2 regions of the Siminovitchia sp. FSL W7-1587 genome follow, and region 2 is predicted to be linked to the other one. Evidence: a T-box and tRNA genes for the amino acid it is inferred to sense, from the RefSeq annotation. Region 2 holds a T-box; the other holds one or more tRNA genes.
The links. A T-box is a leader RNA that pairs with one kind of tRNA and senses whether it is charged. The one in region 2 lies ahead of thrS (threonine--tRNA ligase), so its partner is inferred to be a tRNA-Thr.
Positions count from the first base shown of each region.

Region 1: it encodes a tRNA-Thr, which carries the amino acid that the T-box ahead of thrS (threonine--tRNA ligase) is inferred to sense. The anticodon was not compared.

Region 1 covers NZ_CP150169.1:2,018,426-2,023,854, forward strand. The annotation lists gene NST31_RS09370 (hypothetical protein) at 478-1,593, opposite strand; gene NST31_RS09375 (hypothetical protein) at 1,772-1,939, shown strand; gene NST31_RS09380 (transposase) at 1,948-2,217, shown strand; tRNA gene NST31_RS09385 (tRNA-Thr) at 2,837-2,909, opposite strand; tRNA gene NST31_RS09390 (tRNA-Asn) at 2,911-2,985, opposite strand; gene NST31_RS09395 (hypothetical protein) at 3,118-3,348, opposite strand; gene NST31_RS09400 (polysaccharide deacetylase family protein) at 3,491-4,240, shown strand; gene NST31_RS09405 (KinB-signaling pathway activation protein) at 4,301-4,981, opposite strand; gene gerD (spore germination lipoprotein GerD) at 5,129-5,429, shown strand, end outside.
Region 2 covers NZ_CP150169.1:3,685,712-3,691,140, forward strand. The annotation lists gene NST31_RS17430 (replication initiation and membrane attachment family protein) at 1-786, shown strand, start outside; gene dnaI (primosomal protein DnaI) at 770-1,705, shown strand; partial or broken gene NST31_RS17440 (hypothetical protein) at 1,885-2,070, opposite strand; gene NST31_RS17445 (putative sporulation protein YtxC) at 2,279-3,085, shown strand; T-box leader at 3,147-3,367, shown strand; gene thrS (threonine--tRNA ligase) at 3,410-5,341, shown strand.

The DNA.
Region 1 (5,429 bases), 1.7 Mb from region 2:
TAATCCACAGCTGCTTCCAGCATAAATAATTACACTGTGGAAAAGCACCAGAGGTAGCGAACCTCTATTCATTAATATACAAGGCTGGGACAAAAGCATTTTAGGTAATGAAAAATCCGAACTATGATTCAAATTTCTTTAAGTTAGAAATCGAATCTTTTCGGATTTTCATGTTTAATAAATATAATATTCTATAATCATTCGCCTTTTTAGTTATGTCCAAGCCTCTTAACGCTCGTTACCTGTCAGAATTTAGGCCACAAGCCGCATAAAGCATTTTTATTATTTCCATTGTCTACTTGACAGGGAGCACTTCATACACTGTAGTGCCCTTCCCTAAATCTATTATATAGACATTCCTTACAAAATATAGATATTTTATGAAAGCGCTTATTTAAGCCCTTTTTTACTAAACTGCCAATGCCTTCGCTGTCCGGGATTTCCACCCTTTGTCTGTACCTTGTCAATACCGTACTTTCATTTTCTTTTATGGTTAATTTTCTCATGTATGACAACGATCAAAACAAGAAGTTTTCCAAAAAGATAAGATACGAACACCATTAAGCAAGCCATAAAAACTTCCATAATAAGAGCATCGGTAAATTCATTTGACACTTGATTTATTCGAGTAACGATCCAACCGCTTAGCGAATAGATAGAGGCAACTGCCGCCATTTGAACAAAGAGCCAGTGGACATTCCACTTCTTTCTTACATGAAAAAAAATCAATAAAGGAAAAACATATATCAGAGTGAATAAAATGGACGTATCGCTTCTAAATACTCCATCCTCAATAGCCCATTGTGGAAAGACAGATAATAGAGAAAAGAAAGTAATGATCAATCCGATTGTAAACGTAATAACGCCTATTACATTAAATTTCCGCAAATCTGCCTGTTTTATTTCCTCGTTCTCCTTAACATTCGGTAACGGAGGAGACCATAATGACGACGTCCTTGCTTTAAAGGGCAACTTCAGCGGACGCTTATTTTCTACTTTTCTGACTTTCTCTACTTCAAACACGTTTGACAATAGATGATCCGGCCACATTTTCAAATCAATATTCGCTGTATACACTGGAATCTGGTCAACCGGAAATTGCTCATATAACTCATAAAAGGCATCTGATTTTTCCTCAATAAAAGAGATATATTGTTTACTCCCGTCCTCTTCCCATTCGACGATCAATTTTGGATAAATAATATACCATCTATTTGAGTCTGTCCCAACCGCCTGAGAATGTCTTGCAATATAAATTGCTGTAATCTCTTTAAAGGGAACCCACGTTTCTTCCATCTCCCCTGTTTCATCATTCTTCCATACATGGTGAACCGCCCCATCCTTTATTTCTCGTAAATCTGTCTGCAACGGCTGTGATTTCACTAGTTTAAATGAATAATGCAATACGATATATGTAATAAGTCCACTAACAAAAGGAATCAGACCGATTAATGGCTCGGAAGTAAAGAAAAAAATCCAGAAGGCCATGATCCCACATGCTAATGTCATCAAAGAAATAAAAAATATAATTCCATAAAGAAAACCTTTAGACTGTCTGGTAATTTTTTGTACATATTTGAAATCTGACCTCAATCATAATCCTCCTTGTAGTATTCTGGCTTTCATTTTTGCTATTACTTATCATGAGCATTTTGCACATTTTTTACATCAAGAACCATAAGGTTTTGAAAGGTATTAAAAAAGAACTTCACCCCTAATTTGTAGAATTTTGAAGTGACCAAACCACAAAATCCGTTAGGAGGAAGTCACATTGTATATTCTACAAGAAAGTCTATTTTCTTTTGAGGAATTGCAAATATTAGAGTCAAAAGATAAATTGCCCATCTTTTTTGGTGTTCTTGACTTGCAACCTTATGCGAAACACTTAAAAAGTTCATACCCCAAGGGGCTGAAGGGCATTCCAAGAAAGGGATATTAAGGGCCCTTATGGCTGCCCCGCTGGAAGGCATCAGTACTTTTACCGGTCTGTATCATCGATTGGACAAAGATAAACGTTTCCGTTATCAATATGGCCTGGATATCAGTCGGCCTGCCCCATCCATCTCTACGCTTAGCCGGGTGTTTGCGTCACTGACCAAAACTGGACTGGCGATAAAAATACCGTTTTCTTTGTCAATTATCTCACCTTTTCTGGAGAAAAATGTCATCCTCCTCTATAAAATACGTGCATTCCTGTCACTTAGTTTCATTTTTTAACTTGTAACTATAGACGAACAACTGTTTTATTTTACTTTTGCCAATTTAAATATGACAAAGCCTGTATACTGCTTGATAGCATTACACAGGCCTTTCCTTGTGCATATATGTTTTTTTACAGTCCAAATCAATGTCCTCATGGTGGATGTTTGATTTTAACCAGCTGCAGGATCTACTTTTCAAGCTCTTTGGCTTTTTCCTCAACTCCTTAAAGAGCCTTTCAGATTCCTCCAGAGAGGACTTATATGAAGCACTATAACTGATTCCGAGCAGTTCCTTATCATCGAGATTTAGTCATCAAAGCAATCTCCCCATTTTCTCCGTTGATATCAAGAGAGATGGTCGGATCATTATTGGTATAACCTTGAGGGAGTGCATGCCAAAATATTTCCGAGCGCCTTGGCCACTGGGATATAAAAACAACTATGAATGTATATGGACATGCTCTCAAAATGCGACGAAAAAATTGGATGACGCACTGTCGAACCAATAAAGAACAATGAAAATCATCATGAAACAACGTTTCGCAGTCAAAATGTCGGCAAATTGGGGTTGAGGAAAGAAAAAAAGCGACTCCCGGAATACCCGGGAATCGCATTATATCCGCTATTGTAAACGAAGCTTCCAGCCGGGCTTGAACCGGCGACCTCTTCCTTACCATGGAAGCACTCTACCTACTGAGCTATGGAAGCGTGGCTCCGCAGGTAGGATTCGAACCTACGACCGATCGGTTAACAGCCGATAGCTCTACCACTGAGCTACTGCGGATTGTATACGAATAGACAATTATTATTATAACCATTTTTAAAAATTATTCAAGCGGTTTTTATTAAACAACCGCCAGGCGAACGATTTATACTTTAGCAAGCCTTCCCGGGCTTGTCAACGTTTTTTTAAAATTTACCGCTCCCGCCTTACGTTTGCTCTTGGAAGTATATATTTTATACATTCCCGATGATCCGCAACACGCTTAAAAAGGGTGAACAACGTACGATACCGCTCTTCCATCGCCCGTTTCACAATTGGTTCAAGGTGAACATTTTTAAGATCGAATAAGATTTCATCCATTTCTCTCTTTAAAAGATAAATGATTTCCTCTTTTTCCATATCATTGATTAACATACCGTGCATGATGACACCCCGTCTATATTTTTGTATTTATAGCTATATCCAAAAACATTTTGATCATACTTATTTTTCTTGCCGCTTTCAGGCATATGCCCCTTTCATTCAAGCATAGATTGTACAAGGATGAATGAAAGAGGATGATGAGATGAACTTTTTTATCACGCTGAGCGGCAAACGGGTGAAGCAAGGCTTTTTTATTATCATTATTTCTTTTTTTACAGCCCTCTTTTACTTCTCGCAAGCATCCGTGCACGTACCGGTTTTGTCGGGAAAAGATGGTCCCAAAGCCATTTACAAAGGCGACAAAGGAATTGCTTTAACTTTTAACATTGGCTGGGGCGATGTCCAGGCGGAGCCCATTCTGGAAATATTGGAAAAAGAAAAGGTCGAATCCGCCACCTTTTTCCTGTCAGGTTCATGGGCGGAAAGGCATCCGGATCTTGTTGAAAAAATAAAGAACCTGGGCTATGAAATCGGAAGTTTGGGTTACGCGTATGAGGATTACACCGAGATCGAAGAAGAAAAAATACGCAGGGATATGGATCGCTCCATAGATGTGTTGAACAAACTCGATGTAAAAGAAGTCAAATTGCTCCGGTCTCCGACAGGCCACTTTGACAAGCGATCGTTGCAAATCGCAGATGAATTAGGTCTTACCATCGTTCATTGGAGTCTAAATTCCCAAGACTGGAAAAACCCGGGTGTTCAAGCAATCGTGAAGGAAGTACAGAAGGCGAGAAAAGGAGACATTGTTTTAATGCATGCGTCTGATTCCGCTACCCAAACAGCGAAAGCGCTCCCTGAAGTCATTTCCATTATTCGCGAAAAAGGCGAAATGGTCACGATTTCCCATCTAATCGCTAACGGAAAGGTAAAAACAACCATTATTCCATAATGGCCTAATCCTTGGGGCATAATCAGCGCTCCCCATCGATAACCGAGAAAAAGCGAACCATCACGTCCGGTTCGCTTTTTTCTTTCCCGAAGGGGCTGGCTGTGCTTTTTGCCTTTTGGCAGCACGGCTGGCAATTTCTTTTTCGGATAATCGGTTATACTTGGGCAGGATCAACAATTGGTAGGCATTACAAGGAATGAGCGTAAAAATCATTAAATATAGCCAATTTTCTTCGTTTGTCCTTAAAACAGGCAACCATTCCATGATCGTGATGACGATCATAAAAAATAAAGCGGAAACAAATGTCGTTTTTGCGGTTGTTTTTGCTTTGAAATAAGCGGTGACAAGCCCTGCAGCCAAAATAAAAATGGCTAATCCAATATATGGAAGCAAGCTCTCCCCTTCGCTTGCAAATGATGAAAAGCGCAAATATACAAGATCAAACAAGACAACAATGATCAAGAAAATTTGGACCGCGTTCCATAATGAAAGCGACCGAAAAATGCCCAGGCCAAATTGATGAATAAATAAGTAGGCGAAAAAACCAACCTGACTGACAACACTAAATATAAAGCCAACACCAACCAGCCATATAAAAGTGGATAAAATGGCACCGATATCAAATTTTGTAAAATATGGCTGAAATTCATTCCAGCGAATGACAAAGCCTAAAATGCCGGTAATGATACCACCTAAAAAAAGCGTTGTAAAGAAAAATCGTAACCAATTTCGGATCGTCACTATCGTGTTCCTCCAACAAAAATCTTTATTACACCGATTTTAACAATGTTTTATACAAAATGCCATTGCCCGGTGGAATATGCATAAATTCTTCACAAAATCCCATATTAAAACTATCGGGAACATATTAAGAAAGGAGCGTTCCTCATGAGAAAGGGAGTCTTGTTGCTCCTGGTGTGCATTATCCTTTTCATTTCTGCATGTGGCGGAAATGAAATGGAGACAGGACAATTGGATTATGACCAAACTAAAAAAATGGTCGTTGATATACTCAAAACTGATGATGGAAAAAAAGCGATTAAAGATATTATGACAGATGAACAAGTACAACAGCAGTTCGTTATGGACCAAGCCGTCGTCACCGAAACGATCGAGCAGTCCCTCGCCTCCAAAAAAGCGGAAGACTTTTGGAAAAAATCACTTCAAGATCCCAAGTTTGCGGAAGCGA
Region 2 (5,429 bases):
ACAACTTCTATGGTTCCCAGAAAACTGTTGACGCCGACTGTAAAAGATACGATCAAAAAGCTGGCGTTCCTTTACTCGATCAACGAGGTGGAAATGCAAAAAATCATTCTTTCCAGCATGACAGCAGATGAAACGATTGATCTCGATGAACTGAGAAAATGGGCACGTGACTGGTATCAAATGGAAAATGAAGATATGCTTCCGCAATTGGTCAACCGGCTTCAGCCGCCGAATCTGCGTGAAAGCGAAGGGCCAGGAGATACCAAAGAGAGTAAGTTGATTTACTATTTGGAAACGACATCACCCCGTCAGTTATTAATTGATCTATCGGGGGGCGCACTGCCGGCAATGTCTGATTTGACTGCTGTAGAAGATGTGATGCTTGGCCAGAAGCTTGACCCCGGAGTCATAAATGTGCTGATCCACTATGTCATGTTAAAAACAGATATGAAGCTGTCCAAAAATTATATGGAAAAAATCGCTTCCCATTGGGCCCGAAAAAAAATAAAAACAGTCAAAGCGGCGATGGAATTGGCGAAAAGCGAACATCGCCAATATCAATCATGGGCAAGCAGCAAAAAAGACGGGAAGGAAGCACGGAAAAAACCAATTCGAACGGAAATGCTTCCCGACTGGTTTCTGGATGAAGATCAAGAACAAGTCCCAACAAGCCAGTCACAGACTGCAAAGGGTTCCGATAAACTGGATGAACGTCGCCGCAGATTGAAAGCCATTCAACAAAAATATCAAAAACAGGGAGGTGAAAAAGGTGGAACGAATCAATGATACATTAAGCAGGCTTTCCGGGGGAGAGGTTTTTAAAAGAAGGTTTGAAGATTTGAAGCAGGAAGTGCTACATCATCCCGATGTCCAAGCGTTTATCAGAGAAAACGCGGGACACGTCACGAGAACCATGGTCGAAACCAACTTAATTAAGCTTTACGAATACATATCCCAAACAAAAAATTGCGCGGATTGTCCGGATCTTGCCAACTGTATGAATATGATGGAGGGATATGAACCTTCTCTCGTCATAAATGGCCAAACGATCGAGGTTCATTACAGGCCATGTGCCAAAAAGCTCATTGATGACGAGCGAAGAAAAACAGAAAAATTGATTAAGAGCTTTTATGTTCCGAAGGATATTTTACAAGCCTCCTTTGCCGATTTTTCTTTGGACAGCCCCGGCAGGATTGATGCTTTCGAATATGCGGAAAAATTTGCCGCCGAATTCGACCCGCAAAAGAAAATGAAAGGTTTGTTTTTATATGGAGGTTTCGGTGTCGGTAAATCTTATTTGTTGGGGGCAATTGCCAATCAATTGGCGGAAAAAGGGGTGTCCTCTTTTATCGTTTACGTCCCGGAATTTTTCCGGGAAATGAAACAATCACTTGGCGATCAAACATTGAGTGAGAAGCTGGAGCTTGCCAAAAACGCGCACATCCTGATGCTTGATGACATTGGCGCGGAATCGATGTCAAGCTGGACGAGGGACGAAATTCTCGGCTCTATTTTGCAATACCGCATGCACGAACATCTTCCAACCTTTTTTACTTCTAATTTTGATTTTCAAAGTCTTGAACACCACTTAACTTATACCCAACGTGGTGAAGAAGAGAAGATGAAAGCCAAACGGATTATGGAGCGCATAAAATATCTTGCCAAGCCGATCAAACTTGATGGACCGAACCGAAGACATAAATAAGCCTGCATTTACCGGCCTGTCAAAAATAAAAAGCCCGCCTCCACCGTACTGTCAAAAAACAGCCTGTATCCTGACTATGCTTTGTGAAGGATGCAGGCTGTTTTCATGCTGCCCGCAGTGTAAAGTTAGGCCGCAGGATACATCTCCTGCTTCGTTTTGAATTGAAAACTCCAGGTATTTTCATGTGCCAGATCTTTACGGTTCCAAATGGCGATCTTTAAACGTGGTTGCAAGTCAAGTCAAAAAACGAACTTTGCGCCATGTTTAAGCTTATTTCCAATGATTCCTTCTGGAGGAAAATCAAGCCCGACAAAAGCCCAGACAAACAAAACGGCAAGCCAAAGCCATGTTACAGATCGTGTTATCCCAATGAAATGAATAGTTGCTACTTGGCGAAAACGATGAAAAGCTGGCGACTTTTCCCACAAAGATCTCACAATCCCGTTCCGCAGCTTTTTAACGGCGCCATTCCAGTTAAATCCATCGCTTTTTTCATTCATTGGCATAGCGTGGACGTGCCCTCCATATACATATATCAGTGCAGTAAAGTTTTTGAATGAGGAGGGGGCCGTCTTGGAACTCATTTTTTTAACTGAAGAGGATGCTTGTCAGTTACAATCTTTCTTTACCAAAACGGGCGTACATTTATCCTATACAAAACAACAAAACCGTTATGTATTCTTTTTTCCGCGAAACGAAAACACGGATCGTTATGCAGAAGCTTTAACGGACTTTATTATAAATGTAAAAAGAGCCGAATTTTTGGATAAGATGTTGTCCACTCACTTTTTTTATGAGAATGAAGAGGAGCGCATACAAATTATCGACATTGTTACAGCGATGTGTTTGGGGAAACGAAAAGAACTGACGGCATTTACAGGCAAGATGAATGAGCATTCCATTGTTAAACAAGCTGTAATCGCCGTTTTTGAAACAAGTGATGCCGTTTTGTTTGATTCTTTGTTAACGTTTCGGCTGCAAGATTATTATGATGCGCTGAAGAAATATTTGTGTGTTGCCATTGATGAATATAAAATGGAGCAGGATTATCAAATGTTTGTTAACATGCTCAGAGACTATTTACACAAGCAAGAGCCGAAAAAAAAGCTCGTTCACTTGTCACTAACGGACCCTGTATGTTTTTACGATGAAAACTCCAAAGTCATGACAAGGGATGAAGTCATGAAACTGGTGGATCGCCGCCTATTGTTCAATCATCCTGTTTATATTGACTCAGCCGTGATCGCTCCGCTTCTTTCCATCGCGCCTAATGAAATTTTACTTTACACCGATTCTGAGGAAAAAGCGATTATCCGTACATTGTTAAACATTTTTGAAGAAAGATTGAAAATTCTTCCTCTTGCCGATTTCCGTAAATGATCAGTCAACCCCTTGCATTTCCTCAAACAACGATCTATAATAACCTACATAATCATATCATGAAAAGGTTATGACAAGGACATGAGTGTTCACTTACGGTTTACAGAGAGGGAAGATGAAGCTGGGAGCTTCCCAACACGATTTGAATGCTTACCCCCTTGGAACTCCATTCGCGAATTTACAGTAGTGAATGGCGGAGACTTCCGTTACATCTTCTGAAAGTCATTGGCTGTTTGCCAATGAGAATTAGGGTGGAACCACGTGAACAAACTCGTCCCTTTCTGGGGGGCGGGTTTTTTTATTTTGGAAAAGGAGAGGATAGCATTGACTGAACAACTACAAATTACTTTTCCGGACGGAGCGGTGAAAGAATTCCCAAAGGGAACGACAACTGAAGAGATAGCAGGGTCAATCAGCACGGGTTTACGGAAAAGTGCGATAGCCGGTAAACTGAATGGCCGTTTGCTCGACCTGCGGACGCCGATCCAGGAAAATGGAAGCATTGAAATTGTCACGGCGGGCAGTGAAGAAGCACTGGAAATATTGCGCCATAGTACAGCACACTTAATGGCCCAGGCGGTTTCGCGGTTATATCCGGGCGTCAAACTCGGTGTCGGTCCTGTTATTGAAGGCGGGTTTTACTATGACATGGATTTGGATCATTCCTTGACACCTGAAGATTTGCCAAAAATTGAAAAAGAAATGAAAAAAATCATCAGTGAAAATTTGGAAATCGTACGGAAAGAAGTGGAGCGAGATGAAGCGAAAAAGCTTTTTTCCCATGATCCGTACAAGCTGGAATTGATTGACGCCATTCCGGAAGAGGAAAAAGTCACGATCTATGAGCAGGGTGAATTTTATGACTTGTGCAGGGGCGTACATGTTCCTTCTACAGGGAAAATAAAACAATTCAAGCTGTTAAGCATTGCAGGCGCATACTGGCGCGGTGACAGTAATAATAAAATGCTTCAACGCATTTATGGAACGGCGTTCTTTAAAATGAGCGAGCTTGAGGCTCATCTCAAAATGCTGGAAGAAGCAAAGGAGAGGGATCACCGCAAGATTGGAAAAGAGCTCAGCTTATTCACAAACTCGCAAAAAGTGGGACAAGGGTTGCCGCTTTGGTTGCCAAAAGGAGCAACGATCCGCAGAATTATCGAACGCTATATTGTGGATAAAGAAGTGGAGCTTGGCTATGACCATGTCTATACACCTGTTTTGGGCAGTGTCGATTTATATAAGACAAGCGGCCATTGGGATCATTATCAAGAGAACATGTTCCCGATCATGGACATGGACAATGAACAGCTTGTCTTGCGGCCCATGAATTGCCCGCATCACATGATGATCTATAAAAATGAAATCCACAGTTATCGCGAATTGCCGATTCGAATAGCGGAACTCGGCACGATGCATCGCTATGAAATGTCAGGCGCGCTTTCCGGCCTGCAGCGGGTTCGCGGCATGACATTAAATGATGCCCATATCTTTGTCCGGCCCGATCAAATCAAAGAAGAATTTATCCGGGTTGTTCAATTGATCGAAGAAGTATATCGGGACTTCGATTTAAAGGATTATTCATTCCGCCTTTCGTATCGTGATCCAGAAGATACGGAGAAGTACTATGATGATGACGAAATGTGGGAAAAAGCGCAGGCGATGCTGAAAGAAGCGATGGACGACTTGAACCTCGATTATTATGAAGCGGAAGGAGAAGCGGCATTTTACGGACCGAAACTGGACGTCCAAGTGAAGACGGCTCTCGGAAAGGAAGAAACGTTATCCACTGTACAATTGGACTTCTTGCTTCCTGAAAAGCTGGACTTGACCTATATCGGAGAAGACGGGAAGCAGCATCGTCCAGTTGTGATTCACCGCGGCGTCGTATCAACGATGGAACGATTTGTCGCATTTTTAATTGAGGAATATAAAGGTGCATTCCCAACTTGGCTTGCGCCTGTACAGGTCGAGGTCATTCCTGTTTCGCCGGATGTCCACTTCGACTATGCCAAACAGGTCACCGATACATTGAAAGCGAACGGCTTCCGTGTCGAAATGGATAAGCGCGACGAGAAAATTGGCTATAAAATCCGGGAAGCACAAATGCAAAAAATCCCTTATATGATCGTTGTGGGCGATCAGGAAGTAAGCTCTGAAACAGTCAACATCAGAAAATACGGCGAGAAAAAAACAGAAACGCTTCCGCTCCGGCAATTTATCGAAGAACTGAAAGAAGTTGTAGAAAAATATCAGTAACCGCCGCTTGAATCAGCTACTCGCGATTACCCGGGAAATCATGGTAGTACAGAAATCGGACGATTGCAAGACAACCAATCATATCGCT